DNA from 2 places in the Melaminivora sp. genome. Region 2 is predicted to be linked to the other one. Evidence: predicted binding sites of a transcription regulator. Region 2 holds the regulator's gene; the other holds the start of a gene.
What was found. The regulator NrdR, encoded in region 2, represses ribonucleotide reductase genes. The targets are predictions, from matches to a motif close to CACNANATNTNGTG.

Region 1 (22,292 bases), on a different contig from region 2:
GCGACGCCAGCGAGCTGATGGGGCGCACCGAGTGCAACCGGGTGGTCAACTTTGCCGGCAGCGCCGACCTGACCGGGCAGATGCTCGACGTGCGCATCACCGAGGCGCGCACCTACACGCTGCGCGGCGAGGTGCTGGGAGGCTGAGTTTCGACTCCCCTTTTTATACCTTGAAACCCTTGTCACTCAAGGGCTTGCAACGAAAAACAGCCCTGTCTCTGCCCTGACGCGAACCGGTCAAGCCGGGGGCACGTCGATGTAAATGTCGTCCAGCGTCAGCGGCATGTCCAGGCAGTCGATGGGAAGGCTGCCGCTTTCGTAGTGCTCGACGCGCCAGCCATTGGCGCGGCGGTACAGCTCCACATGGCGACGCTCCTGCTCGACCAGCAGGTAGGCCTGCAGGCTGGGCAGGCTCTGGTAGGCCAGCAGTTTTTCGCGCCGGTCGATGCGCGCGGTGGAGGGCGACAGGACTTCGACGATCAGGCAGGGAGCGCGGCGGAAGTTTCGGTCGCGGTCCTGTGGATCGCAGGACAGGAGCAGATCGGGGTAATAAAAAAGGGTCTGGCCACCGAGCTCCAGCCGCAATTTCATGTCCGAGGTGAAGAGCTGGCAGCCCTTGCGCCGCGCTCCAGGCGTCAGCGCGAAAGCCAAGGCGTTCAGGATCAGGCCATGCAGATCGCTCGCCCCGGTCATGGCGAAGACCTGCCCGTCGATGTACTCGTGACGCACTTCGCTGTGCTGCTCGCCGTCCAGGTATTCCTGTTCGGTGATGAAATGGTTGCTCGCGGCCTGGGCGGTCATGGTCTGTGCTCCTTGAGAGGCGCCCGGAAGGGCTCGATCAGAACGGCAGGCCGGGCATGCCCTTCATGCCCTTGAGCCCCTTCATGCCACCCATTTTTTTCATCATCTTCATCAGGCCGCCGCCCTTCATCTTCTTCATCATGCCCTGCATCTGCTCGAATTCCTTGAGCAGGCGGTTGACTTCCTGCACCTGCACGCCGGCGCCATCGGCGATGCGCTTCTTGCGCGTGGCCTTGATGAGTTCGGGCTTGCGGCGCTCTTGCGCCGTCATGCTGCAGATGATGCCTTCCTTCCTGCGGATGTCGCGCTCGGCACGATCCATGTCCACCTGACCGGCCTTGGCAGTCAGCTCGCTCGGCAGCTTGTCCATGAGGCTCGACAGGCCGCCCATCTGCTTCATCTGCTGCAGCTGGCCCAGGAAGTCGTTCAGGTCGAAGCCGTCGCCGCTTTTCACCTTGGCGGCAAGCTTTTGCGCCGCCTCCATGTCCACGCCGGCCGAGACCTGCTCGACCAGCGCGACGATGTCGCCCATGCCCAGGATGCGCCCGGCGTGGCGCTCGGCGTCGAACACCTCCAGGCCATCGATCTTCTCGGACACGCCGGCGAACTTGATCGGCGCGCCGGTGACCTGGCGCACCGACAGCGCCGCGCCGCCGCGCGAGTCGCCGTCGAGCTTGGTCAAAACGATGCCGGTGAGTGGCAGCGCCTCCTTGAAGGCGCGCGCGGTGTTCACCGCGTCCTGGCCCTGCATGGCATCGACCACGAACAGCGTCTCGACCGGCTTCAGGACGGCGTGCAGGTCCTGGATTTCCTGCATCAGCACTTCATCGATGGCCAGGCGGCCCGCCGTGTCCACCAGCAGCACGTCGAAGTAATGCCGCCGGGCGTGGTCGAGGGCCGCCACTGCAATGTCGCGGGGCTTCTGATCAGGCGTGCTGGCGAACCACTCGGCGCCGGCCTGCTTGGTCACGGTCCTGAGCTGCTCGATGGCGGCCGGCCGGTACACGTCGCCCGACACGGTGAGCACCTTTTTCTTGCGTTTTTCGATCAGGTGCTTGGCCAGCTTGGCGGTAGTCGTGGTCTTGCCCGCGCCCTGCAGGCCGGCCATCAGGATAACGGCGGGCGGCTGCGCGGCCAGGTTCAGGTCGGCCACGCCGTCGCCCATGGTGGCGGCGAGCTCGCGGTTGACGATGCCCACCAGCGCCTGGCCGGGCTTGAGGCTGCCCAGCACCTCCTGGCCGAGCGCTTTTTCCTTGACACGGGCGATGAAGTCGCGCACGACGGGCAGGGCCACGTCGGCTTCGAGCAATGCCATGCGCACCTCGCGCAGCATGTCCTGCACGTTGGACTCGGTGATGCGGGCCTGGCCGCGCATCTCCTTGACGAGACGAGTGAGTTTTTCGGTCAGGGCGGAGGCCATGGCTGCGTGCTCCGTAGCTAAACTGCGAACCCATGATTTTACCCAGCGCATCCTCGGGCACCTGGCTCCTGGCCATTGCCGCGGCAGCAGGCTACGCGCTCGCCGCGGTGGTCGTCGCCCGCGCGGGCAGCGAGCGCAGCAGCCTGTGGCCCATGGCGCCGGCCTGGGCGCTGCACGCGGCAGCGCTGGCCTGGGGGCTGCTCGGGCGCCAGCCGCACTTCGGCTTCGCCCCGGCGTTGTCCATGACGGCCTGGCTGGTGCTGACCATCTACGCCGTGGAACACCAGTTGTTTCCGCAGCTGCGCACGCGCTGGGCGCTGTGCGCGCTGGGCGGTGCGACGGCGCTGCTGGCGGCCTTCTTCCCCGGGCGGGCGCTGCACGTCTCGGCCTCGCCCTGGCTGGCACTGCACCTGACGCTGGGCATCGCCTGCTATGGCCTCTTCTCTGCCGCCGTGGTGCACGCCTGGCTGATGGGCCGCGCCGAGCGGCAGATGCGCCAGGCCAGCGACCTGTCCAGCAGCCTGCCGCTGCTCACCCTGGAGCGCCTCACCTTCCGCTTCGTCACGGCCGGCTTCGTGCTGCTGACGGCCACGCTGCTGGTGGGCTGGTTCTTCAGCGAGGAGCTCTACGGCCGTGCCTGGCTGTGGGACCACAAGGCGGTGTTCTCCGTGCTGGCCTGGGCCACCTTCGCGCTGCTGCTGCTGGGCCGGGCGCGCCTGGGCTGGCGCGGACGGCGGGCGGCGCGCGTGCTCTACGCGGGTGCGGCGCTGCTGCTGCTGGCCTATGCCGGCTCGCGCTTCGTCATGGAGGTGGTGCTCGGGCGCGCCGCTTGATGCCATGAAGTACCTGGTACTCCTGGCCGTGGTGGCCATCGTCTATGCCTTCTGGCGCAGCCAGCAGCGCCGCCCTCCGCCGCCCGGGCGCGGCGCCTCGTCCCTGCCCGCGCCGGAGGAGATGGTCCGCTGCGCGCACTGCGGCGTGCACCTGCCGCATTCGCAGGCGCTGCACGATGAGGGCGGACGCAGCTACTGCTGCCGCGCCCATCAGCGCCCGTGATGCGCGGCGCGACACAGGGGGCCGGCCCCTGGCGGGACGGCTGGCTGCGCACCGCGCGCCGCCTGCCGTCGCCCAACCATGGCAGCCGTCCCGCCGGTGCCCGGGTGGACCTGCTGGTCGTGCACTCCATCAGCCTGCCCCCGGGCGAATACGGTACGGGCCAGGTGCAGCGCCTGTTCACCAACCGGCTCGACTGGGAGGCCCACCCCTATTTCAAGCAGATCCGGGGGCTGCAAGTCTCCAGCCATTTCTTCATCGAGCGCGACGGCACCCTGTGGCAGTTTGTGGACACCGGCCGGCGCGCCTGGCATGCCGGCGTGTCGCACTACCGCGGCCGCGATGGCTGCAATGACGATTCGATCGGGGTGGAACTCGAGGGCCTGGAGGGACGCGCCTTCGAGCCGGCGCAGTACGAGGCGCTTCTGTCCCTGTGCACGGCGTTGCAGCTGCGCCACCCCATCCGGCACGTGGCCGGGCACGAGCACATCGCGCCGGCACGCAAGCACGACCCGGGGCCGGGGTTCGATTGGGCGCGCGTGTCGGCCGCACTCGCAGGCACGGGCATCCTGCTGCCGCCCGGAGCCGCGCGCCGCTGAGGCCCTGTCGGACAACGGCGCCTGTCGCTGCAGGGCCCTTGATGCGCGGATACACTACCCATAGTGTTTCAAACAAACACTTAGCGCTATATGTAGTGTCTGGCACGTCGCCCGCCAGCACCTCCACGCAGCCAGGCCGACGCCCCGCGCCCTCCCCGCCCGCTGCCCCACCGCCCTGAAAGGAAAGCCATGCACGCCTCCGTCGAATCCCCCGTCTCCGACCTCCCGCAGATGCCGGACGCCCTGTCCGCCGGGGCCGCCCGCCCGGGCAGCGCCGCCGAACTGGCCCGTTATCAGATCCTGCGCCGCAACGGCGCCGTCGTGCCGTTCGAGCCGCAAAAGATCGCCGTGGCCCTGATGAAGGCCTTCCTGGCGGTGCGCGGCGCGCAGGGCGCGGCCTCGGCCAGCGTGCGCGAGCTGGTCGAGGACCTGACGCAGGCGGTAGTGCGGGCGCTGGTGCGCTCGCGCCCGGCCGGCGGCACCTTCCATATCGAGGACGTGCAGGACCAGGTCGAGCTCGGCCTGATGCGCGGGGGCCACCACGACGTGGCGCGGGCCTATGTGCTGTACCGCGAGCGCCGCGCCCAGGAGCGCGCGCAGCAGCGCCAGCAGCTGATGCCGCAAATGCCGGCCCTGTTCGTGCAGGAGGGCGGCCAGCGCGTGGAGCTGGACCTGCTGCGCCTGCAGGCGCTGATCGAGTCCGCCTGCGCCGGCCTCGGGCCCGAGGTGCAGGCCGCGCCGATCGCCGCCGAGACGCTGCGCAATCTGTACGACGGCGTGCCCATGGAGGAGGTCTACAAGGCTGGCATCCTGGCCGCGCGCACCCTGATCGAGAAAGACCCGGGCTACACCCACGCCACCGCGCGCCTGCTGCTGCACACCATCGTGCGCGAGGTGCTGGGGCGCGAGGTGGCGCCCGCCGACCTGCCGCAGGCCTATGCCGCGCACTTCCCGCTGTTCGTGAAGCAGGGCGTGGAGCACGAGCTGCTCAACCCCGCCCTGCTCGACTTCGACCTGGAGCGCCTGGCCGCGGCGCTCAAGCCCGGGCGCGATCTGCAGTTCGACTATCTGGGCCTGCAGACGCTGTACGACCGCTACTTCCTGCACATTGCCAAGACGCGCATCGAGCTGCCGCAGACCTTCTTCATGCGCGTGGCCATGGGCCTGGCCCTGCAGGAGGAAGACCGCAACGCCCGCGCCATCGAGTTCTACGAGCTGCTGTCCTCGTTCGACTTCATGAGCAGCACGCCCACGCTGTTCAACAGCGGCACGCTGCGCTCACAGCTGTCCTCGTGCTATCTCACCACCGTGCCCGACGACCTGGAGGGCATCTACGAATCCATCAAGGAAAATGCCCTGCTGTCCAAATACGCCGGGGGCCTGGGCAACGACTGGACGCGCGTGCGCGCTCTGGGTGCGCGCATCAAGGGCACGAACGGCGAGTCGCAGGGCGTAGTGCCGTTCCTGAAAGTCGTCAATGACACGGCGGTCGCGGTCAACCAGGGCGGCAAGAGGAAGGGCGCCGTTTGCGCCTACCTGGAAACCTGGCACCTCGATGTCGAGGAATTCCTGGAGCTGCGCAAGAACACCGGCGACGATCGCCGGCGCACGCACGACATGAACACGGCCAACTGGATTCCGGACCTGTTCATGAAGCGTGTGCTCGACAAGGGCCCGTGGACGCTGTTCTCGCCCTCGGACGTGCCCGATCTGCATGATTTGTATGGCCAGGCCTTCGAGCGCGCCTACGTCGCCCATGAGGCCCGCGCCGACAGCGGCGAATTGAAGCTCTTCAAGCGCGTGCCGGCGGTGGACCTGTGGCGCAAGATGCTCTCGATGCTGTTCGAGACCGGCCACCCGTGGATCACCTTCAAGGACCCGTGCAACATCCGCAGCCCGCAACAGCATGTGGGCGTGGTGCACTCGTCCAACCTGTGCACCGAGATCACGCTCAACACCGGCGACAGCGAAACGGCGGTGTGCAACCTGGGCTCGGTCAACCTGGCCCAGCACGTTCGGAACGGGCAGATCGACCATGACAAGCTGCGCCGCACGGTCGCCACCGCCATGCGCATGCTGGACAACGTGATCGACATCAACTACTACGCCGTGGACAAGGCGCGTGACTCCAACCTGCGCCACCGCCCGGTGGGCCTCGGCCTGATGGGCTTTCAGGATGCCCTGTATGAGTTGCGCATTCCGTACGCCAGCGACACCGCCGTGCAGTTCGCCGACGAGTCCATGGAGGCCGTTTGCTACTACGCCTACCAGGCCTCCAGCGAGCTGGCGCGCGAGCGCGGCACCTACGACAGTTATCAGGGCTCGCTGTGGTCGCAGGGCATCCTGCCGCTGGATTCGCTGGATCTGCTGGCGCAGGAGCGCGGCGGCCACGTCGAGGTGGACCGCAGCGCGCGTCTGGACTGGGACGCGCTGCGCGCACAAATAGCCCGGCACGGCATGCGCAACTCCAACTGCGTGGCGATTGCGCCCACGGCGACGATCTCCAACATCGTTGGCGTCGATGCCTCCATCGAGCCGTCGTTTGGCAACCTGTCGGTCAAGTCCAACCTCTCGGGCGAGTTCACCGTCATCAACCAGTACCTGGTGCGCGACCTGAAGCGCCTGCACCTGTGGGACGACGTCATGGTCATGGACCTCAAGCACTTCAAGGGCTCGCTGGCTCCCATCGACCGCGTGCCACAGGACATCAAGCAGCTCTACGCCACCGCCTTCGAGGTCGAGCCCACCTGGCTGGTCGAGGCGGCCGCGCGCCGCCAGAAGTGGATCGACCAGGCGCAGAGTCTGAACATCTACATGGCCGGCGCCTCGGGCAAGAAGCTCGACGAGACCTACAAGCTCGCGTGGCTGCGTGGCCTGAAAACCACCTACTACCTGCGCACGCAAAGCGCCACCCACGTCGAGATGAGCACGGTGAACAAGCGCCAGCTCAATGCCGTCCCGACGGATGCGCCCGCAGCTGCCGCGATGGCCGGGCCGGCCACGGACGTGCAGTTCTGCGCCATCGACGACCCGGGCTGCGAAGCCTGCCAGTGAAGGCTGCCCCAGGCCTCACCCACCCCACCGCATCGAAGCCGCCCGCAGCAGGCGGGTACGCAACGAATCGGCGCTGCGCAACGCTTCGATGCTTTTCTTTTTGAAGCACTGCTTCCATAATCCACGCACTGGACGAGCCATGCTTACCTGGGACGACGAAGTCAAGACCCCACCGCAAAACCTCCCGCAAGGGGCCCCGCACGACGGCCCCCTGCAGCAGCCGCGCCCGCAGGCTGCGCCGCCGGGCGCCGCGCACGGCGGCCGCGTCAGCGCGGTGGACAAACGCATCATCAACGGCAAGACCGACGTCAACCAGCTGGTGCCCTTCAAGTACAAGTGGGCCTGGGAAAAGTACCTAGCCACCTGCGCCAACCACTGGATGCCGCAGGAGATCAACATGACGCGCGACATCGCGTTGTGGAAGGACCCGAACGGCCTGACCGAAGACGAGCGCCGCATCGTCAAGCGCAACCTGGGCTTCTTCGTCACGGCCGATTCGCTGGCGGCCAACAACATCGTGCTGGGCACCTACCGCCACATCACCGCGCCCGAATGCCGCCAGTTCCTGCTGCGCCAGGCCTTCGAGGAAGCCATCCACACCCACGCCTACCAGTACATCGTCGAGTCGCTGGGCCTGGACGAAGGCGAGATCTTCAACGCCTACAACGAGGTCGCCTCCATCCGCGACAAGGACCAGTTCCTGATCCCCTTCATCGACGCCATCATGGACCCGTCGTTCAAGACGGGCACGCCCGAGGCCGACCAGACGCTGCTCAAGAGCCTGATCGTCTTCGCCTGCCTGATGGAGGGCCTGTTCTTCTACGTCGGCTTCACGCAGATCCTGGCTTTGGGCCGGCAAAACAAGATGACCGGCGCGGCCGAGCAGTACCAGTACATCCTGCGCGACGAGTCCATGCACTGCAACTTCGGCATCGACCTGATCAACCAGCTGAAGCTGGAAAACCCGCACCTGTGGACGGCCCCGTTCAAGGAAGAGATCTGCGGACTGTTCCACCAGGCCGTGGACCTGGAGTACCGCTACGCCGAAGACACCATGCCGCGCGGCGTGCTGGGCATGAACGCCTCCATGTTCAAGGGCTACCTGCGCTACATCGCCAACCGCCGGGCCACGCAGATCGGCCTGGAGGCGCTGTTTCCGAATGAGGAAAACCCCTTCCCCTGGATGAGCGAGATGATCGACCTGAAGAAGGAGCGCAACTTCTTCGAAACGCGCGTCATCGAGTACCAGACGGGTGGTGCGCTGTCCTGGGATTGACGGACACGCAGCGCGAAGCGAGCCATGGCGGATACGGTTTTTCCTCGGCACTCCCACGGCATGGCGGCACGGCGCGGCCGCCGCGCGGGTGCGCCTCTCTCAGCATTCGTGGTGGCGGACGACGCGTCGTTGCCATGGATCGCGCAGTACCCAAAGCAGGCGCTGCGTGCTCTCTGCAAATCGACCCCAAGGAGAAAATGATGGCAACTGCGAAGAAACCCGCTGCGACCAAGACCGCAGCCACCCCCGCCAAGAAAGCCGGCGCCGCCGCCAGCGCCAAGACCCCGGCCGTGAAAAAGGCGGCCGCCGCCGAGAAGGCAGCTCCCGCCAAGAAGGCAGCCGCTGCGGCCCCGGCACCCGCGCCGGCTGCCGCCAAGAAGGCTGCGCCCGCCAAGAAGGCCACAGCCGGCAAAGCCAGCGCCGCCCCGGCTGCGAAGAAGGCAGCGCCGACGGCCACGGCAGCCGCCCCTGCCAAGAAGGCGGCAGCGCCAGCCGCCAAGAAGGCCGCAGGCGCCAAGGCCGGCAGCGGCAAGGCTGCGGCGGCTCCGGCTGCGGCTCCCGCAGCGAAACCCACCGCCAAGGCCCCCGCCAAGTCCGCCAGCGCCACGGCAAAGACCACTGCAAAAACCACTGCCGCGAAGACCACCGGCAAGACCGCCCCGGCGAAGGAAGCCGCAGCCTCCAAGGCAGCCCCGGTGAAACAGGCTGCAGCGGCCAAGAAGACGGCCGGCAAGACTGCGGCGCCCTCGACCGCCGACAGCGCCAGTGCGAAAAAGGCTCCTGCCAAGGCCGCCGCCACCCCGGCCAAGGCTTCTGGCGCCGCCACCAAGAGCGCCGCACCGGCAAAGAAGGCCGCTGCGGCGCCCGCCACCGCCAAGCAGGCTGCCGCCAGCACCAGGACGGCCGCCAAGAGCAGCACGGCTGCCAGCAAGGGCGCTGCCGCGGGCAAGAGTGCATCCGGCAAGGCCCCGGCCACCCGCAAGGTGGCAGGCACGACAGCCGCCGCACCTGCCGCCGCCGCAGCGCCGGCCGTGCAGACCACCCGGGCGCCCCACGCGGCCTGGCCATTTCCGAGCGGCGAAAAGCCCTGACGCCGGCCTGAACGCCCGGCCCTGCCCAGCCCGGTCCCGCACCGGGCTTTTTTGTCGAAATTGCTAGCGCAATCTCATTGACTGGCGCGGGCTGCAGGGCTTTTTCATTCCATCAAAATGCCTGCGGATCGAAGTCCAGCGTGTAGTTCTGTGGTCCGCGCTGCGCCACCTTGAGCGAGCCCATGCGGTTGCCCAGTGCCGCGCAGCGCGCCAGCGGCCAGCCTTGCGCCAGGCCGTGGAGCAGGCCGCCGCGCCATGCGTCGCCGCAGCCTGTCGGGTCCACCACCTCGGTGGGCGCCACCGGGGGCACCAGCGTGCTGGCGCCCTGCTCCCAGACCTCGCAGCCCTGAGCCCCCAGCGTCACCACCAGGCCGCGCACGCGCCGCGAGATGTCGGCCGGCGACAGGCCGGTGCGCTCGCACAGCATCTTGCCCTCGTAGTCGTTCACGGCGACCCAGTCGGCCTGGTCGATGAAGCCGCTCAGCTCCGCCCCGTCGAACATGGGCAGGCCCTGGCCCGGATCGAAGACGAAGGGAATGCCGGCGGCAGCGAACTGCGCCGCATGCTCCAGCATGGCCTGGCGGCCGTCCGGGGCGACGATGCCCAGTGCCGCGCCGCAGCCCGGCTCGATGCGGTTGCGGTGGGCGTGCATCATCGCCCCCGGGTGGAAGGCGGTGATCTGGTTGTTGTCGCGGTCGGTCATGATCATGGCCTGCGCGGTGTAGGCATCGCCCGCCTGCCTGACGAAGCGCGTGTCGATGTCCAGCTCGCGCATGCGCTGCAGGTAGCTGCCACCGTCGCTGCCCAGCATGGCCATGGGCCAGGGCTCGCCCCCGAGCAGCTTCAGCGCGTAGGCGATGTTGCCGGCGCAGCCGCCGAAGTCGCGCCGCAGCGTGGGCACGAGGAAGGACACGTTCAGGATGTGCAGTTGCTCGGGCAGGATCTGCTCGGCAAAGCGGCCCTCGAACGTCATGATGGTGTCAAAGGCCAGGGAGCCGCAAATCAGCGCTGTCATGTCGTGGTGTTCCGGTGGTGGAAAAAAGGGGCAGGAAAAAGAGCCGCGCCCGCCGGGGCGGCATCAGGGATAGAAGGCCAGCAGCCGGTAGCCCGCCACCGGGGCCTCGGGCACCTGCACCGGGGTGGCGGCGCCCCAGGAGCCCAGCGGGGCGAGTTCGGCCGGTGCGCCGAGTTCGCGCGCGGGGTCCAGGACGCGGCGCACCAACACGCGCTCGTCGGCGTCGGTCAGTGTCAGCTCCAGCAGTGGCATGGCCACCGCGTGGGAATGCAGGTTGCGCAGGGCCAGGCGCAGTTCGTACTGATCGTCGTCCAGGCGCAGGCGCATGAAGGAGGAGCTGTCGATCACCAGGGCGGCTGGGTCGCGCGGCGCCTGCAGCGTGCAGCCGCGCAGCGCGCACAGGGGCTGCAGCAGCGTCCTTACAGCCGGGTGGCGCGCGGCCAGCGCATCGCGCTGCTGCAGCAGGGCCTGCGCGGCCAGCAGCAGCGCCAACAGCGATGCTGCCAGCACGAGCAGGGCGCGTGTGCGGGGCTGGCGCCACACGGCGCCGCGGCGCGCGGCGCGCACGAACTGGGGTTCGTCCCCGCCCGGCGGAGGCGGTTCGTCCACCCAGGGCAGGGCTTCGGCCGGCGGTTGCGCTGCGGGCAGGGGCAATGGCACGTCGGGCGGCGCCTCCTCATCCGCCAGCGCAGGCGCCTCGGGCTCAGGGGCGCGCAGAAAGGCCGGGATCGGCTCCCCCTCCTCCTGTGCCAGCTGCGGACCGTCCGGCGGGGGCCGCACGGGCTGGCGCAGGCTCTGCAACGCGTCGAACACCTCCTGGCAATGGCCGCAGCGCACCCAGCCGTCGGAGACGCGCAGCTGGTCCGCGACCACGCGAAAGGCCGTTGCGCAGTGGGGGCAGCGGGTGGTCTGGCTCATCGGCGGGGCATTGTAGAAGGCCGGCCGCAGGGCCCGGCAGCCCGGTGGCCGCCCGGTTTCAGCGGCGCGCCACCATCAATATCCAGCCGTCTTCGCGATCGGCCACCTGCAGCTGCAGCCACGGCGCGTAGGCTGCCTGCAGCTCCTCGGCCTGACGCTCCAGGATGCCGGCCAGCACCAGATGCCCGCCTGGCGCCACGTGCGCGCACAACAGCGGCGCCAGCACCTTGAGCGGCGTGGCCAGGATGTTGGCCAGCACCGTGCGGTACGCACCCTGCGCCTGGTCGGGCAGGCCGGCGGCGAGCTGCACGTCGTTGGCCTGCGCGTTGTCCAGCGTGGCCTGCACGGCGGCCGGGTCGATGTCCACGGCGTCGATCGGCGCGGCGCCGAACTTGGCCGCGCCTATGGCCAGGATGCCCGAGCCGCAGCCGTAGTCCAGCACGCGCCCGAGCGCATCGCCCCCCTGCGCGCCCTGGCGGGCGATCCAGCGCAGGCACATGCGCGTGGTCGGGTGCGTGCCGGTGCCGAACGCCATGCCGGGGTCGAGGCGCAGGGTCTGCACCGCGCCGGCGGGCGGCTTGTGCCAGCTCGGCACGATCCAGAACTCGGGCGTGATCTGCACCGGCTCGAACTGCGACTGCGTCAGGCGCACCCAGTCCTGTTCGGGCACCTGGGCGATGCCGGCCGTCTCGCAGCCGGCAAAGAAATCCTGCGCCGCCAGAAGGCGCGCCGCCTCGTCGGCCGCCTCGTGCGTGGCAAACAGCGCCGTCACCCGGCTCTTGTTCCAGGCCTGGCGCGGCGCGGGCATGCCGGGCTCGCCAAACAGCGCCTGTTCGGCCTCGGTCTGCGCGTCGGCATCCTCGACGGAGACGCTCAGGGCATCGAGCGCATCGAAGGCCTCGCTCACGGCATCGACGCGCTCCTCGGGGCACAGCAGGGTCAGCTCGAACATGGCGGCGTCCTTTTCGGGGGTCATCAAGGGGAATCAGGGGCAACAAAAAAGCTGGCGCCCGTCTCCGGGAGCCAGCGAAGTGTCATGCAGGCGGGTTGCGGCCGGGCTTTAGCGCCTGCTCAACGCTTCCTCTGCGCCAGCCACTCCTCCAGGTAGTGGATGTTGGTGCCGCCGGAGACGAAGTTGGCATCCACCATCAGCTCGCAGTGCAGCGGCACGTTGGTGCTGATGCCCTCGACCACGGTCTCCAGCAAGGCAGTGCGCATGCGCGCCAGCGCCTGCTCGCGCGTGTCGCCGTGCACGATGATCTTGCCGATCATGGAGTCGTAGTTGGGCGGCACGTAGTAGTTGGTGTAGGCGTGCGAATCCACGCGCACGCCCGGGCCGCCCGGCGCGTGCCACTTGGTGATACGCCCCGGCGACGGCGTGAACTTGTACGGGTCTTCGGCGTTGATGCGGCACTCGATGGCGTGGCCGCGCAGCTGGATGTGGCGCTGCGAGAACGGCAGCTTTTCGCCGGCGGCCACCATGATCTGGGTGCGCACGATGTCCACGCCGGTGATCCACTCCGTCACCGGGTGCTCGACCTGCACGCGCGTGTTCATCTCGATGAAATAGAACTCGCCGTTTTCGTACAGGAACTCGAAGGTGCCCGCGCCGCGGTAGCCGATCTTCTTGCAGGCGGTGACGCAGCGCTCGCCGATGCGCTCGATCAGCTTGCGCGGGATGCCCGGCGCCGGCGCCTCCTCGATCACCTTCTGGTGGCGCCGCTGCATGGAGCAGTCGCGCTCGCCCAGATAGACGGCGTTCTTGTGCTTGTCGGCCAGGATCTGGATCTCGATGTGGCGCGGGTTCTGCAGGAACTTTTCCATGTAGACGGCCGGGTTGCCGAAGGCCGCCGTGGCCTCGGCCTTGGTCATCTGCACGGCGTTGACCAGGGCCGCCTCGGTGTGCACCACGCGCATGCCGCGCCCGCCGCCGCCGCCCGCCGCCTTGATGATGACGGGATAGCCAACGGTGCGGGCGATGCGCCGGATCTGCACCGGGTCGTCGGGCAGCTCGCCGTCCGAGCCGGGCACGCAGGGCACGCCGGCGCGCAGCATGGCCTGCTTGGCCGAGACCTTGTCGCCCATCAGGCGGATGGACTCGGGCGTCGGGCCGATGAACTGGAAGCCGCTTTTTTCCACACGCTCGGCAAAGTCGGCGTTCTCGGCCAGAAAGCCATAGCCGGGGTGAATGGCTTCGGCATCGGTGACCTCGGCGGCCGAGATGATGGCCGGCATGTTGAGGTAGGACTGCGGGGACGGCGCCGGGCCGATGCACACCGCCTCGTCGGCCAGCTTGACGTACTTGGCGTCGCGGTCGGCCTCGGAATAGACCATGACGGCCTTGATGCCCAGCTCGCGGCAGGCGCGCTGGATGCGTAGTGCTATCTCACCGCGGTTGGCGACCAGGATTTTTTTAAACATAGGCTCTACCAGTCTCACGCCTGCGGACGGCGCGATGCGACGGACTCATGGGGGAAGCGGGTCATTCGATGATGAAGAGGGCCTGCCCGTATTCGACGGCCTGGCCGTTCTCGCCCAGGATGCGCGTGATGGTGCCACTCTTGTCGGCCTCGATCTCGTTGAGGATCTTCATGGCCTCGACGATGCACAGCGTCTCGCCCTCCTTGACCACGCTGCCGACCTCGACGAAAGCCTTGGCGCCGGGGCTGGAGGCGCGGTAGAAGGTGCCCACCATGGGCGACTTGACGACGTGGCCGGTGGGCGCTGCGGCGGCGGCCGGCGCTTCGGCGGCCGGGGCGGGGGCGGCGGCCGGCGCGACTGCCATGGGCACTGCGGCCTGCATGGGGGCGGCCATCACCTGTTGGACGACGGTGGCGCCGGCCTTGACGATGCGCACCTTGCCCTCGGCTTCGGTGATCTCGAGTTCGGACACATTCGACTCAGACACCAGATCGATGAGGGTCTTGAGTTTTCGCAAATCCATGGGGGCTCCAGCGGCTGAAATGGGAAGGGCGCGAATTTACTCCAAATTCGGCCTACTTCGCCGAAATGGCTTCTTTTTCCTTCATCTTGTTTGCGCCAAGGCAGCGTTCACGCCTTTGTGGACCAGCTGGCCAGGTCCTGTGCGCTCAGCTCGCCCATTTTACGCACCAAGATGCCGCCATCTGCCGCGAACAGCACGCTGAAGGGCAGGCCACCGCGCTCGTTGCCCAGGGCACGCCCCAGGTCCGAGCCGTCCAGGCCGGCCATGGCCAGGGGAAAGCCGAGCGGCCGGCGTTCGAGAAACTGGCGCACTTTGTCCTCCTGGTCGATCGCCAGGCCCAGCACCTGCCAGCCGCGCCCGCGCTGCTCCTGGTGGAAGCGGTCGAGCAGCGGCAGCTCCTGCACGCACGGCGGGCACCAGGTGGCCCAGAAGTTCAGCAGCAGCGGGTGCCCGCGAAAGTCGGTCATGTGCAGCTTCTGCCCCGACAGGCCGTCAAAGCTGGCGCTCCAGAACCGCCCGGCAGCGTCTTCTGCCACCGGGCCCGGGCGCGTGCGCCACCAGGCGGCGCCGGCACCCGCGGCGGCGGCCAGCGCCCCCACGCCCAGCATCAGCCGGCGGCGCGCCGGGGCAGCGGCGGCCGAGGGGGATGAAAGAGAGTTGTGCAGCGTCATGGCAGGTCTCGATGGGGCTCTGCCGCAGGCAGCGGCGGCTCGGGCGCCTCCAGCAGCCGACGCACGGCCTCGGCATCGCCGCGCGGCGTGCGTCCGCGCGCATCGGGGCGCAGGGCGCCGCGCAGGTCATCCAGGTCGTGGATCAGCAGGTGCACGCCGATCTCCTCGCCCAGCTCGGGCGAGCAGCTGGACAGGCTCAGCACCTCGACGGGCTCGCCGCGCAGGCCCTTGACGGTGCGCGGCTCGTAGCTCACGCGGTGGTCGATCAGGGCGATCTCGGCCGACTTGGGGTCGTCGCAGAACAGCGTCAGGTGCACGTCCGACAGCCGCGTGGCCGTGCCGTGCCAGACGGCGCCGCCCAGGTAGGGGCGAAAGTCCTGTAGCCGCTCCATCCAGGTCAGTGCCAGGCGGCGCAGCGCGCGCAGCTCGGCGGGCTGGGTCTCGGCGCAGAACAGGCCGATATAGGCCCGCACCGCGTCCTCGACCAGGTCGTTGTCGGGCAGGGGCGTGCGCGCCGGCAGGCCCAGCTCGCGCACAGCCCGGCGCTTGGCGGCGCCCCACTCCAGGCCCTCCTCCACCGCCAGGCGGGCGGTGGCGTGGGCAATCTCGATGGCGATGGGCGGCTGCATGGCGGTCTTGGTGCAAGGGAGGCGGTCAGCGCGCATTGTGGCCCCCGGCGCGCCGCCCGCGCGGCGCCAATGCGCGCGCTGGGCAGGGACTTTACCGGCTCACCGGTCTTTTTTCATAGCGCCATGCCCTTGAAGGGCAAGGGTTTCACGCCCTTTTTGCCAATACTTCCGCAGTGTCCGCCGCCCGCCCCGCCCGGGCCTGCCGCCCTTCTTAGAATGCTCGCCCATGCACATACACATCCTGGGCATCTGCGGCACGTTCATGGGCGGCCTGGCGGCGCTGGCGCGCGAGGCGGGGCACCGCGTGACGGGCTGCGACGCGGGCGTCTATCCGCCCATGAGCGATCAGCTCACGGCGCTGGGCATCGAGCTGATCGAGGGCTACGGCGCCGAGCAGCTGCGGCTGGCGCCCGACCTGTTCGTGGTCGGCAACGTGGTCAGCCGCGCCCGGCTGGCAGACGGCAGCCCGAAGTTCCCGCTCATGGAGGCCATCCTGGACGCGGGCGCGCCCTACACCAGCGGCCCGCAGTGGCTGGCCGAGCACGTGCTGGCCGGGCGCCACGTGCTGGCGGTGGCCGGCACGCACGGCAAGACCACGACCACCTCCATGCTGGCCTGGATCCTGGAGTGCGCGGGCCTTGCGCCGGGCTTTCTGGTGGGCGGGGTGCCGCTGGACTTTGGCGTCTCCGCCCGCCTGGGGCGGCAGGCGCCGGGCCAGGCGCGGCCGCTCTTCGTCATCGAGGCCGACGAGTACGACACGGCGTTCTTCGACAAGCGCAGCAAGTTCGTGCACTACCGCCCGCGCACCGCCGTCCTGAACAACCTGGAGTTCGACCACGCCGACATCTTCGACGACCTGGCGGCCATCGAGCGGCAGTTCCAGCACCTGCTGCGCACCGTGCCGCCGTCGGGGCGGGTGGTCGTCAATGGCCTGGAGGAGAGCCTGGCGCGCGTGCTGCACCAGGGCTGCTGGAGCGGGGTGGCCAGTTTCGGCAGCGCGGCGAGCGATTTTTTTGCCGACGGCCCGCCGCACGACTTTGCCGTGCACCGGCGCGGCCAGGGCCGCGTGGCCGAGCTGCGCTGGGCGCTGGGCGGCGTGCACAACCAGCTCAATGCCCTGGCCGCCATCGCCGCGGCCGAGCACGTGGGGGTGGCACCGGCGCAGGCCGCCGAGGCGCTGTCGCGCTTTCAGAACGTGCGCCGGCGCATGGAGCTGCGCGGCAGCGCCAGCGGCGTGCAGGTCTATGACGACTTCGCCCACCACCCCACGGCGATCCGCACCACGCTGGACGGCCTGCGCCAGCGCCTGCCGGCCGGCGCACGCATCCTGGCGGTGTTCGAGCCGCGCAGCAACACCATGAAGCTGGGCACCATGGCGGCGCAGCTGCCCTGGGCGCTGCAGGCGGCCGACCTGAGTTTTTGCCACACGGCCGGGCTGGACTGGGACGCGGCCACCGCCCTGGCACCGCTGGGCGCGCGCGCGCAGACCGTCGCCGACATCGATACCCTGGTGGCCCGGGTGGCAGCGGCCGCGCAGCCGGGCGACCACATCGTGTGCATGAGCAATGGCAGCTTCGGCGGCATCCACGCACGGCTGCTGCAGGGTCTGGCCTCTCGCCCTGCCCCCGCTTCCCCTGCCTGAACCGCCCCTCGAAACCCGGACCGACATGAGCGCCGCATCCACCCCCGAGGACTTTCGCATCGCCACCAGGCACGGGCACGTCCTGGCGCGCCGCTGGCAGCCGCCCCCTGCACGGGCCCCGGCCGCGCCCATCGTGCTGCTGCACGACTCGCTGGGCTGCATCGCGCTGTGGCGCGACTTTCCGGCGCTGCTGGCACAAAGCACGGGCCGCGCCGTCATCGCCTACGACCGGCCGGGCTTTGGCCAGTCCGAGCCGCGCAGCGACCGGCTGCCGGCCGACTTCGTCGCCCGCGAGGCGGTCGAGGCCTTTGCGGCGGTGCGCGAACAGCTCGGGCTGGAGGATTTCATCGTCTTCGGCCACAGCGTGGGCGGGGGCATGGCCGTGCACTGCGCGGCGCGCTACCCCAAGGCCTGCCGGGCGCTGATCACCGAGTCGGCGCAGGCCTTCGTCGAGGAGCGCACGCGCGAGGGCATCCGCCAGGCGCAGGCCGCGTTCGCCGACCCCGGGGAGCGCGCACGCCTGCAGCGCCACCACGGCGACCGGACCGACTGGGTGCTGGACGCCTGGATCGGCACCTGGCTGTCGCCGCGGTTTGCCGACTTCAGCCTGCGGGATGTGCTGCCCCAGGTGCGCTGCCCGGCCCTGGTGCTGCACGGCAGCGAGGACGAATACGGCTCCGAGGCGCACCCGCGCCTGATCGCCGGGCATCTGGGCGGCCCGGCGCAGGTGCACATCCTGCCGGGCACGGGCCATGTGCCGCACCGCGAGTGCCCGCAGCAGGTGCTGGGGCTGGTGACGGATTTTCTGGCGGGACAGGCCCCCACCCCAGCCCTGCCCCAGAGGGGGGAGGGAGTAACAAGGATCGGGTCCGCCCGCGCCGATTAATAGCTGCGCCCGCCCTTGTACAGCGCGTGCTGGCGGCGGTTGAGCTGCGCCACCTCGCCGATGCGCGCCATGGCCGCGCCGGCGTGGGCGTGGGTGATGGCCAGGCCCAGGGCGTCGGCGGCGTCGGTGCCGGGCAGGCCGGGCAGCTGCAGCAAGCGGCGCACCATCTCCTGCACCTGGGCTTTGGCGGCGCGGCCATGGCCGACCACGGCTTTCTTCATCTGCAGCGCCGTGTACTCGGCCACCGCCAGGTCGGCGTGCACCAGCGCGGTCAGCGCCGCGCCGCGCGCCTGGCCCAGCAGCAGCGTGGACTGCGGGTTGACGTTGACAAAGACGATCTCGACGGCCGCGCTGTCGGGCTGATAGCGCGCGACCACCTCGCTCACCCCGTCGAACAGCACCTTGAGCCGGCCGGGCAGGTCGCCCAGCGCCACGCCCGCGGTGCGGATGGTGCCGCTGGCCACGTACTGCAGGGCGTGGCCCTGGACGTCCAGCACGCCGAAACCCGTGGTCTGCAGGCCGGGGTCGATGCCGAGAATCCTCATGTGCTTCCGTATGAATAGCTGAATGCCCAATGCTGGCGCGGGCTGCGGGGCTTTTTTACCTGAAACTCAAGGCAGCTGCGTGCGCCCCATGCGTGCCAGCAGGGCGCGCGTGCGGGCCGCCAGGTAGAGCGAGCCGGGCGTCTTCTCGAAGCGCTTGGGCGCGGGCAGCATCACGGCCAGACGCGCGGCCTCGGCGGCGCTGAGCTGGTGCGCGCCCTTGCGATGGTAGTGCCGCGCCGCGGCCTCGGCGCCGAAGACGCCGGCGCCCCATTCCACGTTGTTCAGGTAGATCTCCAGGATGCGCCGCTTGCTCAGCAGGCGCTCGAGCGCCAGGGTCAGCACGAACTCCTGGCCCTTGCGCACCAGCGTGCGCTCGCCCGACAGCAGCAGGTTCTTGGCCAGCTGCTGGGTGATGGTGGAGCCGCCGCGGATGCGCGGCCCGCGGCTGCGCACGCGCCCGGCCGCCTCCTGCGCCGCCATGCGGGCGTTGCGCTCCCAGGCCTTTTCGATCGCCTGCCACTCCACGCCGTCGTGGCGCAGGAAGCCATCGTCCTCGGCGGCGACCACGGCGCGCTTGAGGTGGTCGGAGATCTGGCCGTAAGGCACCCACTGCTGGCGCCAGCGCAGGCCATCGCCAGAGCGCGCCAGGGCCCAGGCCTGCGAGCGCTGGAAGGTCGTCGATTGCGGATCGACCACCGCCATGAGCGCGATGCGCGCCACGAAAAACAGCTGCAGCGCGATGAACGCCAGGCCCGCCAGCAGGCCCCAGCGCAGCGCCCCGGCCAGGCCCGCGCCCAGCCCTGAGCGCAGGCGCGGCAGGCCCCCGCCCCGCTTCCAGTCCATCACCATGCCCGCCCCGCCCCGTGCCACTCAGGCCGCGCCCGCCGCCATGGCGGCGCGCAACTCGTCCAGCACCTGCGCGGCCGGCGGCGCCACGCCGCGCCACAGGGCGAACGACGCGGCCGCCTGGCGCACCAGCATGCCCAGGCCGTCGCGCCCGTGCGCGCCGCGCTCGCGCGCCCAGGTCAGAAAGCCCTCGGCGGCGGCGCCATACATCAGGTCACAGGCCAGGCCGCCGGCGCGCAGCGCACGCTCTGGCACCGGCACGGCGCCGCCCTCCAGGCTGCTGGCGGTGGCGTTGATGACCACATCGAAATCGCCCGCCAGCCCTTGCTGGTCAACGGCCTGCAGCTCCACTCTCTGTAGCTGCGCCAGGGCGGCGTGGCGCTGCACCAGTGCTTGGGCGCGCGCTGCCGTGCGGTTGCTCACCACCAGGCGGCGCGGCCGGCGCTCGAGCAGCGGGCCGAGCACCCCGGCGGCAGCGCCGCCCGCGCCCACCAGCAGCACGTCGCGCCCGGCCAGCGCCACGCCGGCGCCGGCTTCGATGTCGTCCACCAGGCCCAGGCCGTCGGTGTTGTCGGCGTGGATGCGCCCGTCAGGCCCCAGCACCAGGGTGTTGGCCGCGCCCGCCAGCTGCACGCGCTCGCTGGCGCTGTGCGCGCAGCGCGCCGCCTCGTGCTTGAAGGGCACGGTGACGTTGCAACCGTGCCCGCCGCGCGCGGCCAGCTGCGCCAGGCTGGCGGCAAAGCCGTCCAGCGGAGCCTGCAGCCGCTCATAGACGAGGGCCTGGCCGGTCAGCGCGGCAAAGCGGGCGTGGATCCAGGGCGAGCGGCTGTGCGCCACGGGGTTGCCGATGACGCAGTAGAGGCCGGGCGAGTCGGTGGGTGTTTGCATGGTGGGGCTCATGAAGGGGTCTGCCGTGTGTCAGCGCAGTTCGGTCTCCAGCGTCTGCTCGCGCGTGAAGCGAAAGCGCGAGACCACGGCGATCTGGTCGGCCCGGGCACGCATGTCCGGGCTGAAGGCGCCAAAGGGCCCGGCGGCTCGGGCGATGGCCTGGGCGCGGCGGTCCAGCGGCGCACTGCCCGAGCCCTGCAGCACCTCGGCATCCAGCACGCGCCCGTCGTGGTTGACGGTGATCAGCATGACCAGCTCACCATAGAGCTTTCTGCCGCCGTGCTCGGGAAAGTCGCGCGTGCCGCGGTCCTCGATGCGCCGGCGCAGCGCGTCGTAATACAGCGCATAGACCGCCTCGCGCGTGGCCGGGCTGATGTAGCGCTTGCGCGGCCGGGCGTTCTCTTCGCGGATGCGCCGCTCGATCTCGGCCAGCAGGCTCTGCCGGTGCAGGCGCCGCTGCTCCTGCGCCGTCTGCTCGGCGCTGTCCTGGGGCGTGCCGGGTTCGGGCGCGGGCAGCTGGGCCAGCTCCCGCTTCAGTTGCGCCAGCAGCTGCATCTGCTGCTCGAGCAGGCGGTCCATCTGGCGCTGGGCCTGCTCCAGGTCCTCGCCCAGCCGGGTCACGCTGGACGCGGCCAGCGGGCTGCTCGCCCGGCCCCGCTCGGCCTCGCCGCCGCCGGCAAGCGAGGCCTGGGCGATGGCCTGCGCCTGGCCCGGGGGCGGCGCCTCGCGCGAGCTGGCGTTGACCAGGATGACCTCCAGTGGCGTGTCGTCGAACACCCGGCGAAAGCGCTCGGGATCGACGAAGCGCACGGTGAGCAGGGCCGCGTGCACCAGCACCGAAAGCACCAGCGCCACCGTCAGCGTGGACGGCCGCGCGCGACCGGCCGCCGGCGTCACGGCGCGGGGTGCTCGGCGCCGGGGGCGGCTCCCGCCCCGGCCTCGCCTTCCTGCAGGTCCACGGCGATGGCCAGCGGGCCGGCGGCCGCGGCTTCCTCGCCCTCGTCGTCTTCGACCGGGCCGTCGTCGCGCGGGTCGAGCGGGTCGTCCAGCCGCTCGACCACGGTGCCGTGCACGTCCAGCGCGATCTCGTCGATCTCGCCCAGGCGCACACGCACGCGCGCTCCGCGCGAGAGGCTTTGCGCGCCCAGCACCGGCAGCACCAGGGGCAGGTGGTCGGCGCGCACCAGGAAGTCGCCGCCCGCGCCGCCGTCGCGGATCACCGTGGCCTCGATCTCCTGCAGGCCCTGCTGCTGCAGGTACTTGAGCGTCCACAGCCGCTCCATGCCGGCCTGGTAGGCGTTGTAGGCGCCGTAGGTCGCGTCGAAGCTGCTGATGATGGAGAACAGCTCCGCGTCCTTGGGCTTGAAGGGCGCGGCCAGCGCCGCCGTCCTGCCGTGGCGCGCGCAGGCGATGACCTGCCACTGGTTGACCAGGTCCACATAGCGGCGCAGCGGCGAGGTGGCCCAGGCATAGCTTTTCACGCCGATGCCGGCGTGCGGCAACGCCTTGGTGCCCATGCGCACCTTGACGCCCGGCGCCAGGCTGGCCTGGCTGCGGTAGATGCCCGGCACGCCGTGCTCGGCCAGCATCTGGCCCCAGGTGCTGTTGGCGACGATGGCCGCCTCGGCGACGATCAGGTCCAGCGGCGCGCCGCGCTTGCGGGTGCCGATGACCACGGTCTCGCTGCCGTCGGGCTCGTCGCCGGCCTGGCCCTCCAGGCGGAAGGTGTAGTCGGGGCGGGTGAAGGTCTCCGGCTTGCCGCGCACCGCCTCGCGCTGGCTCTTGAGCTGGCGCGCCAGGCGGTACAGAAACGATAGCTGCTCGCGCAAGTCCAGCAACGCCTGGGGCGTGTTTTCATGCTGAGCCTCGGGGTTGGCCAGCCAGGCCTCGGTGACGATGTGGTCGAGCTGGTCGTGGCGCAGGTTGACGGTGACGGGCACGCGCTCCAGGCGCGTCTCGTGCCCGGTGATGGCCAGCGTCGCCTCGTCGATATTCACATACAGCGACACCGCCGG
Region 2 (8,208 bases):
CCGGCGCGCGGCCAGCTGGTCACCGGGCGTGGGGACCTCGGCGGCAATCTCCAGGCGCAGCAGCGCCTGGCTCGCGTCCCCGGTGGCAGGGGCCGACAAGGCCTGCGCCCAGGCAGCGCGGGCCGCGGGCGACACCCGCCCCCCCAGCTCCTGCACCCCGGGCACCTGCGCGGCATCCCGGCTCTTCCAGGCCGACACCAGCTGCGTGAGGGCCTCGCCGTGCGCCTGTGCCGCAAGCTTGCGCAAGGCAGCCTGCGCCTGCTCCATGGCTTCGCGCTGGGCACGGAAGGCCGCGTCGCCCAGGCGCGGACCACGGGCCGCCATATCCTCGCCCCGTTCCCGCTCGCGCTCGCGGCCACGCCCGGGCGCACGACTATCGTCGCGGCCGCGGCGATCACGCGGGTCGGCGCCCCGCCCTGCGCGCGGCGGCTCCGCACCGCCGGCCGCCGGCCGGCGCGCACCCGGGCGGTCATCGCCGCGCACGGCAACGACCGGACGGGCCGGCACCGCCGGGGCGGGTGCAGGCGTGGGCGCTTCAACGGTTTCAGGTGCCTCGGTGTCCGCTCCGGTTGTCGTAGCAACCTCTCCTTGCGCGGTCTGGGCTTGCGCCGGTTTTTGTTCCTCTTCCTGGGTCGGCTGGGCCCGCAGCGCTGCGTCCAGCGCAGCCATGGCCGCGCGGATCTTCTGCGCGTCGCCCGATGCATTGGCGTCTTCCAGGGCCCGCGAGGCCTCCAGCACCGCCCGGTCGCGTGCGCTCATCTGCGCAACGCTCTGCTCGCGCGTGGCACTCTTGCGCGCAAAGGCCTCGTCGATGGGCTTGCGGAAGGCTTCCCAGAGTTTTTGTTCCTGGCGGCGGTCCAACGGCACGGCCTGTGCCTCGGCCTGCCAGCGCTGCTGCAGCGCGCGCACGGCGTCGATGCGCAGCACGGGTGCGCCGCCCAGCGCCTGGGCCTCGTCGATCATGGCGTGGCGCTGCTGCAGACTGGCCTTCTGCGCTGCCTCCAGCGGTGCGGCCGCGGCGGCCATGGCCTGCTTCCACAGGGGTTGCAGTTCGGCAAAGACTTTCTCGCTCACATGGCCGCCGGCGCGCCAGCGCTCGCCGAACTGGTGCAGCGCGCGCTGCGCCGCCTTCCAGTCGGGGGTCGCGGTGTCGGCCTGCGCCTGGCCCCAGGAGTTGATCTCCTCGATCAGCGCCTCGCGCTGGGCCCGGTGCTGGACGCTCTCCGAGCGCACCTTGTCCAGCCAGGCCTCGACCACCTTGTGCGCGGCGTTGCAGGCCTCGTCGAACCGCTTCCACAGCGCATGGTTGGCCGGGGCGCCCTGGTCGGCCTGCTTCCATTGCTCGCGCAGCTGGCGCAGGGTTTCCTGCATCTTGCGTCCGCCCAGGGCCTGGCCCTCGGGCCGGGCCAGCAGGCCCTCGGCACGCGCCACCAGTTCCTCGCGCAGCTGGTCGGCGCTCCAGCGCTGCCAGCCTTCGAGCTCGCCTGCCGCCACTAGGGCGGCATTCACCTTCTGCTCGAGTTCGCCGTCGATCAGCCGGCCATGGGTCTTGAGCACACCGCGCAGCGCAGTGGCGGCGTTGGCGCTGGCCTTGCCGTGGCCCTGGGCGGTTTCCTGCTCCAGCCGCGCCAGCGCCTCGCCCACCAGCTGCTGCGCTTTTTCGCGCTGCTGCGGATCGGTCTTGGGCCGGGCGGCGGCAGGGGGCGCGGCGCGGCCGGGCGCCTTGTCGGCCTCCGTGGGCAGGCCGCGCGCCTGGCGCAGCTCGTCGGCCCACACGGGCACGGGGGGCAGCTCGACCGACGCGTCCCCGGCGGCGGCCGAGGCCTGGCGCAGAGCCGACTGGAAAGCCTCCCAGACCAGCAGCAGCTGAGCGCGCGAGGCATCGAGCTGCGCGGGAAAACGCGGCTCCACGCTCGCCCAGGAGGCGTCGGCGGACAGCTCGTCGGCCTGCGCCTGCCAGCGCTGCACGTCGGCATCGAGCTGCTCCAGGGCCGCCTGCGCGTCCCTCCAGGGCTTGGTGGACAGCACCTCGATGCGCTGCGCCAGCAGCACGGCCACTTCGCGCTGCACCTGCACCCGGTGCTGCAGGTCCTCGATGGTCTTGACGCGCTCGGCCAGCTGGCCCTTGAGCTGCGACAGCGGCTCGCGCGACAGCGGCGCTCCGGCCTTGGCCGCGTCGCGCTGCCAGGCCAGGGCGTCGGCGATGTTCAGGCGCGGCGCGGCCAGCAGCGCCTCGGCCTTGCCGGCCCACTCGGCAGCGATGGCCTGCTGGGCCTGGGCGCGGCGCAGCTCCTCGATGCGTTCGCGCACCGCGCGCGCCGCGCCCTTGTCGCGCGCGCTCAGTTCCTTGAACACTTCCTGCAGCTGTTCCTGCGCGGGCTGGGTGGTCAGCCACTCACGGATGCGCGCAGCTCGCTCGCCGGAGGTGGGAGCAGAGAAGGCACCTCCCGTCAACGCGTCCAGGGGATGCGGCTCGCTGGCTTTGGCCGGGACCGGAGAAGTTTCAGGGACGTCGGACATCTTGTTGCGGGAAGAAAAGGGAAACATGGATGAATGGAAGGTCGGGCCCGTGCCTCGACCGGGGCGCTATTTTGGCCCGGTTTTGCCCGGCGCCCCCAAGGGTGGCCGGGCCACAAAAACGAAGGCCCGGGGCAAAGCACTCTGCCACCGGGCCCGGTGGCAGGCGCGACCGCCTTCTTGCCACCATTTTTGCGCTGCGGAGAGGATGGTCCGCCGCGCGGGAGGCAAGGGATTGCCTCCAGGGGGTGCCTCGGGTGGATGCGAGCGCTGCAAGCCCTTCTCGCGTTGCCTTCGGCAGGATGCCTGAACACGTCAGACGCCCGAAGGCTAGCAGAACCTACGGGTTTTTCCAACATGCGCTCCACGGCAGCGTCAGGGTCGTGGAACCTTGAACCAGAAGTTCGGTCCATACCCTTGATGTGTGTCAGCCCAGGGCTGTTTCCTGCTGCAATCCACAGATTTGATATGAATTTTTTGTATCAAAACACATGTCCTTAGTGTTGACGGTGAATTTTCGACACTTTTAGAATCCGCCAATTCACGACGACCCCGTAATAACCCTAGGGCACCTTTGCATCCTGCCCAGGGTTTGCAGCCGATCTCCGGCTCCGACAGTCCGCCAGGTCTCCGAGCGCCACGCGCCCGGTGTGCGGACTGAAATGGCAAACCGTCCTGGCGTGCGCGCCCGGACCCGCCGAGTCCCCGCGCCCCTCCCTGCTTTCAGGCGCCCCTCCCCTGTCGGGACTCGATGCAGAAAGGAAAAGCTATGACAGCTTCAGGAAGAGTGGTCGCCGGCGCGCGCACCTTTGCCGCCGATGTGGTCAGTGGTTTTCTGGCAGTCATCCACAGCAGCTTCGCACTGCTGGGACTCGCCGTGGCCTTTGCGGCCATCGCCCTGACCGCCCGGCCCGACCTGCGCCACGCTGGCGAGGCACGCCTGATGGGCTGGCTGCAATCGCGTCACGTGGTGCAGGCGCAGGCGGCGCCTGCGCCCGATGCGGCGCTGACGGCCTCGCTGACCGAACCGGTAGTGGCTGCCGCGGCGACGAGCGCGGCCGAGCCGCCGATCGCCATCAATCCGCGCGAGTTGCCGCGCGAGCAGGCGGCCGTGGCCTACTGGCTGAGCAAGAAGTACCGCGTTGCTCCCGAGCCGGTCGCAGCCCTGGTGAATGAAGCGTACGACCTGGGCAAGCGCACCAAGCTCGACCCGACCCTGATCCTGGCCATCGTCGCCATCGAGTCGAGCTTCAACCCGTTTGCGCAAAGCGCCGTGGGCGCACAGGGCCTGATGCAGGTCATGACGCGCATCCATACAGACAAATACGAGGATGTGGGCGGCCACCTTGCCGCCTTCAATCCGGTGACCAACCTGCGCGTGGGCGTCAAGGTGCTGCAGGAATGCATCGCCCGCGCCGGCTCGCTGGAAGGGGGCCTGCGCTACTACGTGGGCGCGGCCAACCTGCCCAGCGACGGAGGCTATGCCGCCAAGGTGCTCGCCGAGCACTTCCGCCTGCGCCAGGTGGCCGGCACGCGCGCTGCCGCCTCCGCCCAGGCGCGCCCCGTGCTCTCCACCCAGGGCCCGGCCGCTGCAGAGACGGCCGTGCCGTCCGCCGCCCTGCCGGCCGGCACCGACAAGGTGGCCCTGCTGGCCGGCGCCTGAAAGCGCACCCCTCGGCTACACTAGCCGGGTACGCAACTGGCGATAGGCGCGGCCCTCCACGGACCGCCGCTGACGTGGAAATCCCGCAGGAGACACTGCCGCTCTTCCTGCCAACCACTGGGAAGCGTACCGCGCGGACCCTGGCGTCCGGACGCGATCCGTCGTTCGCCTGGGCAGCCCTCGGAACCCCCGAAGGCCAGACGTTCATCTGACCGCCACCATGTACCAACGCAACATTCTTGTCGAACAAACCGACCCCGAGGTGTGGGCCGCCATCCAGGCCGAAGACCGCCGCCAGGAAGAGCACATCGAGCTGATCGCCAGCGAAAACTACGCCTCGCCCGCCGTCATGGCTGCACAGGGCTCCCAGCTGACCAACAAGTACGCCGAGGGCTACCCCGGCAAGCGCTACTACGGCGGCTGCGAGAACGTGGACGTGATCGAGCAGCTGGCCATCGACCGCATCAAGCAGCTGTTTGGCGCCGAAGCCGCCAACGTGCAGCCCAACTCGGGCTCGCAGGCCAACCAGGCCGTGCTGATGGCGTTTTGCAAGCCCGGCGACACCCTCCTGGGCATGAGTCTGGCCGAAGGCGGCCACCTCACGCACGGCATGCCGCTGAACATGAGCGGCAAGTGGTTCAACGTGGTCTCGTACGGCCTGGACGAGCGCGAAGAGATCGACTACGAGGCGATGGAGGCCAAGGCGCGCGAGCACAAGCCCAGGGTCATCATCGCCGGCGCCTCGGCCTACGCGCTGCGCATCGATTTCGAGCGCTTCGCGAAAATCGCCAGGGAAGTGGGCGCCATTTTCTGGGTGGACATCGCGCACTACGCCGGCCTGGTGGTGGCGGGCGAATACCCCAACCCGGTCCCTTACGCCGACGTGGTGACATCGACCACGCACAAGAGCCTGCGCGGCCCGCGCGGCGGCATCATCCTCATGAAGGCCGAGCATGAGAAGGCACTCAACTCGGCCATCTTCCCCGGCCTGCAAGGCGGCCCGCTGGAGCACGTCATCGCCGCCAAGGCCGTGGCCTTCAAGGAGGCACTGGAGCCCGGCTTCAAGCAGTACCAGCAGCAGGTGGTGAAGAACGCCAGGGTCTTTGCCGACACGCTGATCGAGCGCGGCCTGCGCATCGTCAGCGGCCGCACGGAAAGCCACGTCATGCTGGTGGACCTGCGCGCCAAGGGCATCACCGGCAAGGAAGCCGAGGCCGCCCTGGGCAAAGCCCACATCACCATCAACAAGAACGCCATTCCAAACGACCCGGAAAAGCCCATGGTGACGAGCGGCATCCGCGTGGGCACGCCGGCCATCACCACGCGCGGCTTCAAGGAAGAGGAAACGCGCCAGACGGCCAACCTGCTGGCCGACGTGCTGGAGCACCCGCACGACGAGGAGCACCTGGCCGCCGTGCGCGCGAAGGTGCACGCACTGACCAGCCGCTTCCCGGTCTATCGCTGACCGTTCCGGGCGCTTTCCTCCACAGCGACGCGGACCATGAAGTGCCCTTTCTGCAGCCACCCCGACACGCAGGTCGCCGAGACCCGCGTGTCCGAGGATGGCACGCTGGTGCGCCGGCGCCGGCGCTGCGCGGCTTGCGACAAGCGCTTCACCACCTACGAGCGGCCGGAGGTGAACTTTCCGGCCATCGTGAAAAAGGATGGCCGGCGCGTGGACTACGACCGTGCCAAGCTGCTCGCGTCGTTTCAGCTGGCGCTGCGCAAGCGCCCGGTGAGTACGCTGCAGATCGACAGCGCCATCGAGCGCATCGAGGAGCGGCTCCTGCACCTGGGCGAGCGCGAGCTGCTGTCGAGCAACCTGGGCGAACTGGTCATGCGCGAATTGCAAAAGCTCGACAAGGTGGCCTATGTGCGCTTTGCCAGCGTCTATCGCAGCTTCGAGGACGTGGACGAATTCCGTGCGCTGGTGGACGAGGTAGGGAAATAGGCTGCTACTCTTTCAGTAGCTGACGGCCGTTGCCCTGCGTGGGTTGCGGCCGTTTTTATTTGAAACTGGGTGGCGCCTGGTGGGCATGATGGCGTCGGGCGGGATGGGGCTGGCCCTCACCCCTGCCCTCTCCCAGGGGGAGAGGGAGCAAGAAGGGAAGGCGACGCCATGGGGCGGGATGGGGCCGGCCCTCGCATCCTTTCACAGAGAGAAAAGGGGCAAAAGCGCCCTTCAGACGTTGCTGGCGGGGATCGGCCCCACGGCCTGGGCCACGTCGCCGCACTGCGCCCGGTGGCGCAGCGTGTGGTCCATGAGCACCAGCGCCAGCAGCGCCTCGGCGATCGGCGCGGCGCGGATGCCGACGCAGGGGTCATGCCGGCCCTTGGTCACCACATCAACGCTGTGGCCGTCGACGTCGATGGACTGGCGCGGGCTGATGATGGAGCTGGTCGGCTTGATGGCCAGGCTCACCTCGATGTCCTGACCCGTGCTGAGGCCGCCCAGGATGCCGCCAGCATGGTTGCTGGCAAAGCCCTGCGGCGTGAGCGAGTCGCCATGCACCGTGCCGCGCTGCGCCGCGCTGGCGAAGCCGGCGCCGATCTCCACGCCCTTGACGGCGTTCAGGCCCATCATGGCGTGGGCAATATCGGCATCCAGCCGGTCGTACAGCGGTTCGCCCAGGCCGACGGGCACGCCGCTGGCCTGCACGCGGATGCGCGCGCCGCAGGAGTCGCCGGCCTTGCGCAGCGCGTCCATGTAGTCCTCATACTGCGCAACGTCTGCCACAGGGGCGAAGAACGGGTTGTGCGGCACGTGTTCCCAGGTCTCGAAGGGGATGGGCAGCTCGCCCAGCTGCGTCATGCAGGCGCGAAACCGGGTGCCGAACTGTTCCTGCAGCCACTTCCTGGCAACGGCGCCGGCAGCCACCGTGGGGGCCGTCAGGCGCGCCGACGAGCGCCCGCCGCCGCGCGGGTCGCGCAGGCCGTACTTGTGCCAATAGGTGTAGTCGGCGTGGCCCGGGCGAAAACTCTGGGCAATGGCGCCGTAGTCCTTGCTGCGCTGATCCTGGTTGCGGATCAACAGGGCAATGGGCGTGCCAGTGGTGCGGCCCTCATAGACGCCCGAGAGGATTTCCACGGCGTCAGGCTCATTGCGCTGGGTGACATGGCGGCTGGTGCCGGGGCGGCGGCGGTCCAGGTCGCGCTGGATGTCGGCTTCGGACAGCTCCATGCCCGGCGGGCAGCCGTCGATCACGCAGCCGATGGCTGGGCCGTGGGACTCACCGAAGTTGGTGACGCAAAACAGGGTGCCTAGGGTGTTGCCGCTCATAGTGGAGCGGGATTATCGCCGACCGTTGGCGCTACTTAAAATGTAGCTGTCAGTCCTGTATTGGTGCGGGTTTTATGCGTGTTTCATAAAAAACAGGCCACTCAACCCGCCTGATCGGACGGCTGCGATTTTTCCTCCGGCCAATCTCGGATGTAGGCCTTGAGCAGCTTGTTCTCGAAGTTCTGGCTGTCCACCACCGCCTTGGCGACGTCGTAGAAGCTGATCACGCCCATCAGCATGCGGTTTTCCATCACCGGCATGTAGCGCGCATGGCAGCCCAGCATCATGCGGCGCACCTCGTCCATGTCGGTCTCCAACGTGCAGGTCACGGGCGCGTCGTCCATGGCGGTGCGCACCAGCATGGTGCCGACGCTGCCGCCGTTCCTGGCCAGCACCTGGTTGATCTCGCGGAAGGTGAGCATGCCCACCAGGTCGCCGTATTCCATGACGATCAGCGAGCCGATGTCGCGCTCGGCCATGGTCTGCACGGCCTGCGCCAGCGGTTCGCCCGGTGTCACGGTGTAGAGGGTGTTGCCTTTGAGGCGCAGGATGTCGCTGACTTTCATGGTGTCTCGCAAGGGGCAGTGAGGCCGGCCGGGCCGGAAGCGCTCGGGAAAATATAGCCCACAATCCCCCGCGCATTGACCACTTTGGAGACACGGATGCCCGGATATTCCGACCCCGGCTTCGACACGCTCGCGCTGCACGCGGGCAGTCGGCCGGACCCGACCACCGGCGCGCGTGCCAC

Region 1: RT051_RS00305 (ribonucleoside-diphosphate reductase subunit alpha) is a predicted target of NrdR. The motif match lies at 3,957-3,970, and genes of this name have one in related genera.

What each region holds. Positions count from the first base shown of each region.
Region 1 covers NZ_DAMCAM010000001.1:50,546-72,837, reverse strand. Annotated here, with positions in the region: gene miaB (tRNA (N6-isopentenyl adenosine(37)-C2)-methylthiotransferase MiaB) at 1-146, shown strand, start outside; gene RT051_RS00330 (Uma2 family endonuclease) at 237-800, opposite strand; gene ffh (signal recognition particle protein) at 838-2,220, opposite strand; gene RT051_RS00320 (cytochrome c biogenesis protein CcsA) at 2,253-3,053, shown strand; gene RT051_RS00315 (PP0621 family protein) at 3,058-3,276, shown strand; gene ampD (1,6-anhydro-N-acetylmuramyl-L-alanine amidase AmpD) at 3,276-3,872, shown strand; gene RT051_RS00305 (ribonucleoside-diphosphate reductase subunit alpha) at 4,104-6,926, shown strand; gene RT051_RS00300 (ribonucleotide-diphosphate reductase subunit beta) at 7,066-8,202, shown strand; gene RT051_RS00295 (hypothetical protein) at 8,403-9,293, shown strand; gene RT051_RS00290 (carbohydrate kinase family protein) at 9,406-10,308, opposite strand; gene RT051_RS00285 (zinc-ribbon and DUF3426 domain-containing protein) at 10,372-11,226, opposite strand; gene prmA (50S ribosomal protein L11 methyltransferase) at 11,285-12,178, opposite strand; gene accC (acetyl-CoA carboxylase biotin carboxylase subunit) at 12,298-13,647, opposite strand; gene accB (acetyl-CoA carboxylase biotin carboxyl carrier protein) at 13,709-14,170, opposite strand; gene RT051_RS00265 (TlpA disulfide reductase family protein) at 14,278-14,841, opposite strand; gene RT051_RS00260 (hypothetical protein) at 14,838-15,470, opposite strand; gene mpl (UDP-N-acetylmuramate:L-alanyl-gamma-D-glutamyl-meso-diaminopimelate ligase) at 15,697-17,112, shown strand; gene RT051_RS00250 (alpha/beta hydrolase) at 17,138-17,998, shown strand; gene ruvC (crossover junction endodeoxyribonuclease RuvC) at 17,995-18,543, opposite strand; gene mtgA (monofunctional biosynthetic peptidoglycan transglycosylase) at 18,610-19,329, opposite strand; gene aroE (shikimate dehydrogenase) at 19,414-20,277, opposite strand; gene RT051_RS00230 (TonB family protein) at 20,308-21,174, opposite strand; gene RT051_RS00225 (RNB domain-containing ribonuclease) at 21,171-22,292, opposite strand, start outside.
Region 2 covers NZ_DAMCAM010000084.1:340-8,547, forward strand. Annotated here, with positions in the region: gene RT051_RS13685 (DUF349 domain-containing protein) at 1-2,520, opposite strand, end outside; gene RT051_RS13690 (lytic transglycosylase domain-containing protein) at 3,287-4,180, shown strand; ZMP/ZTP riboswitch at 4,203-4,362, shown strand; gene glyA (serine hydroxymethyltransferase) at 4,401-5,645, shown strand; gene nrdR (transcriptional regulator NrdR) at 5,682-6,131, shown strand; gene aroC (chorismate synthase) at 6,363-7,460, opposite strand; gene RT051_RS13710 (CBS domain-containing protein) at 7,562-8,026, opposite strand; partial or broken gene RT051_RS13715 (PLP-dependent transferase) at 8,123-8,208, shown strand, end outside.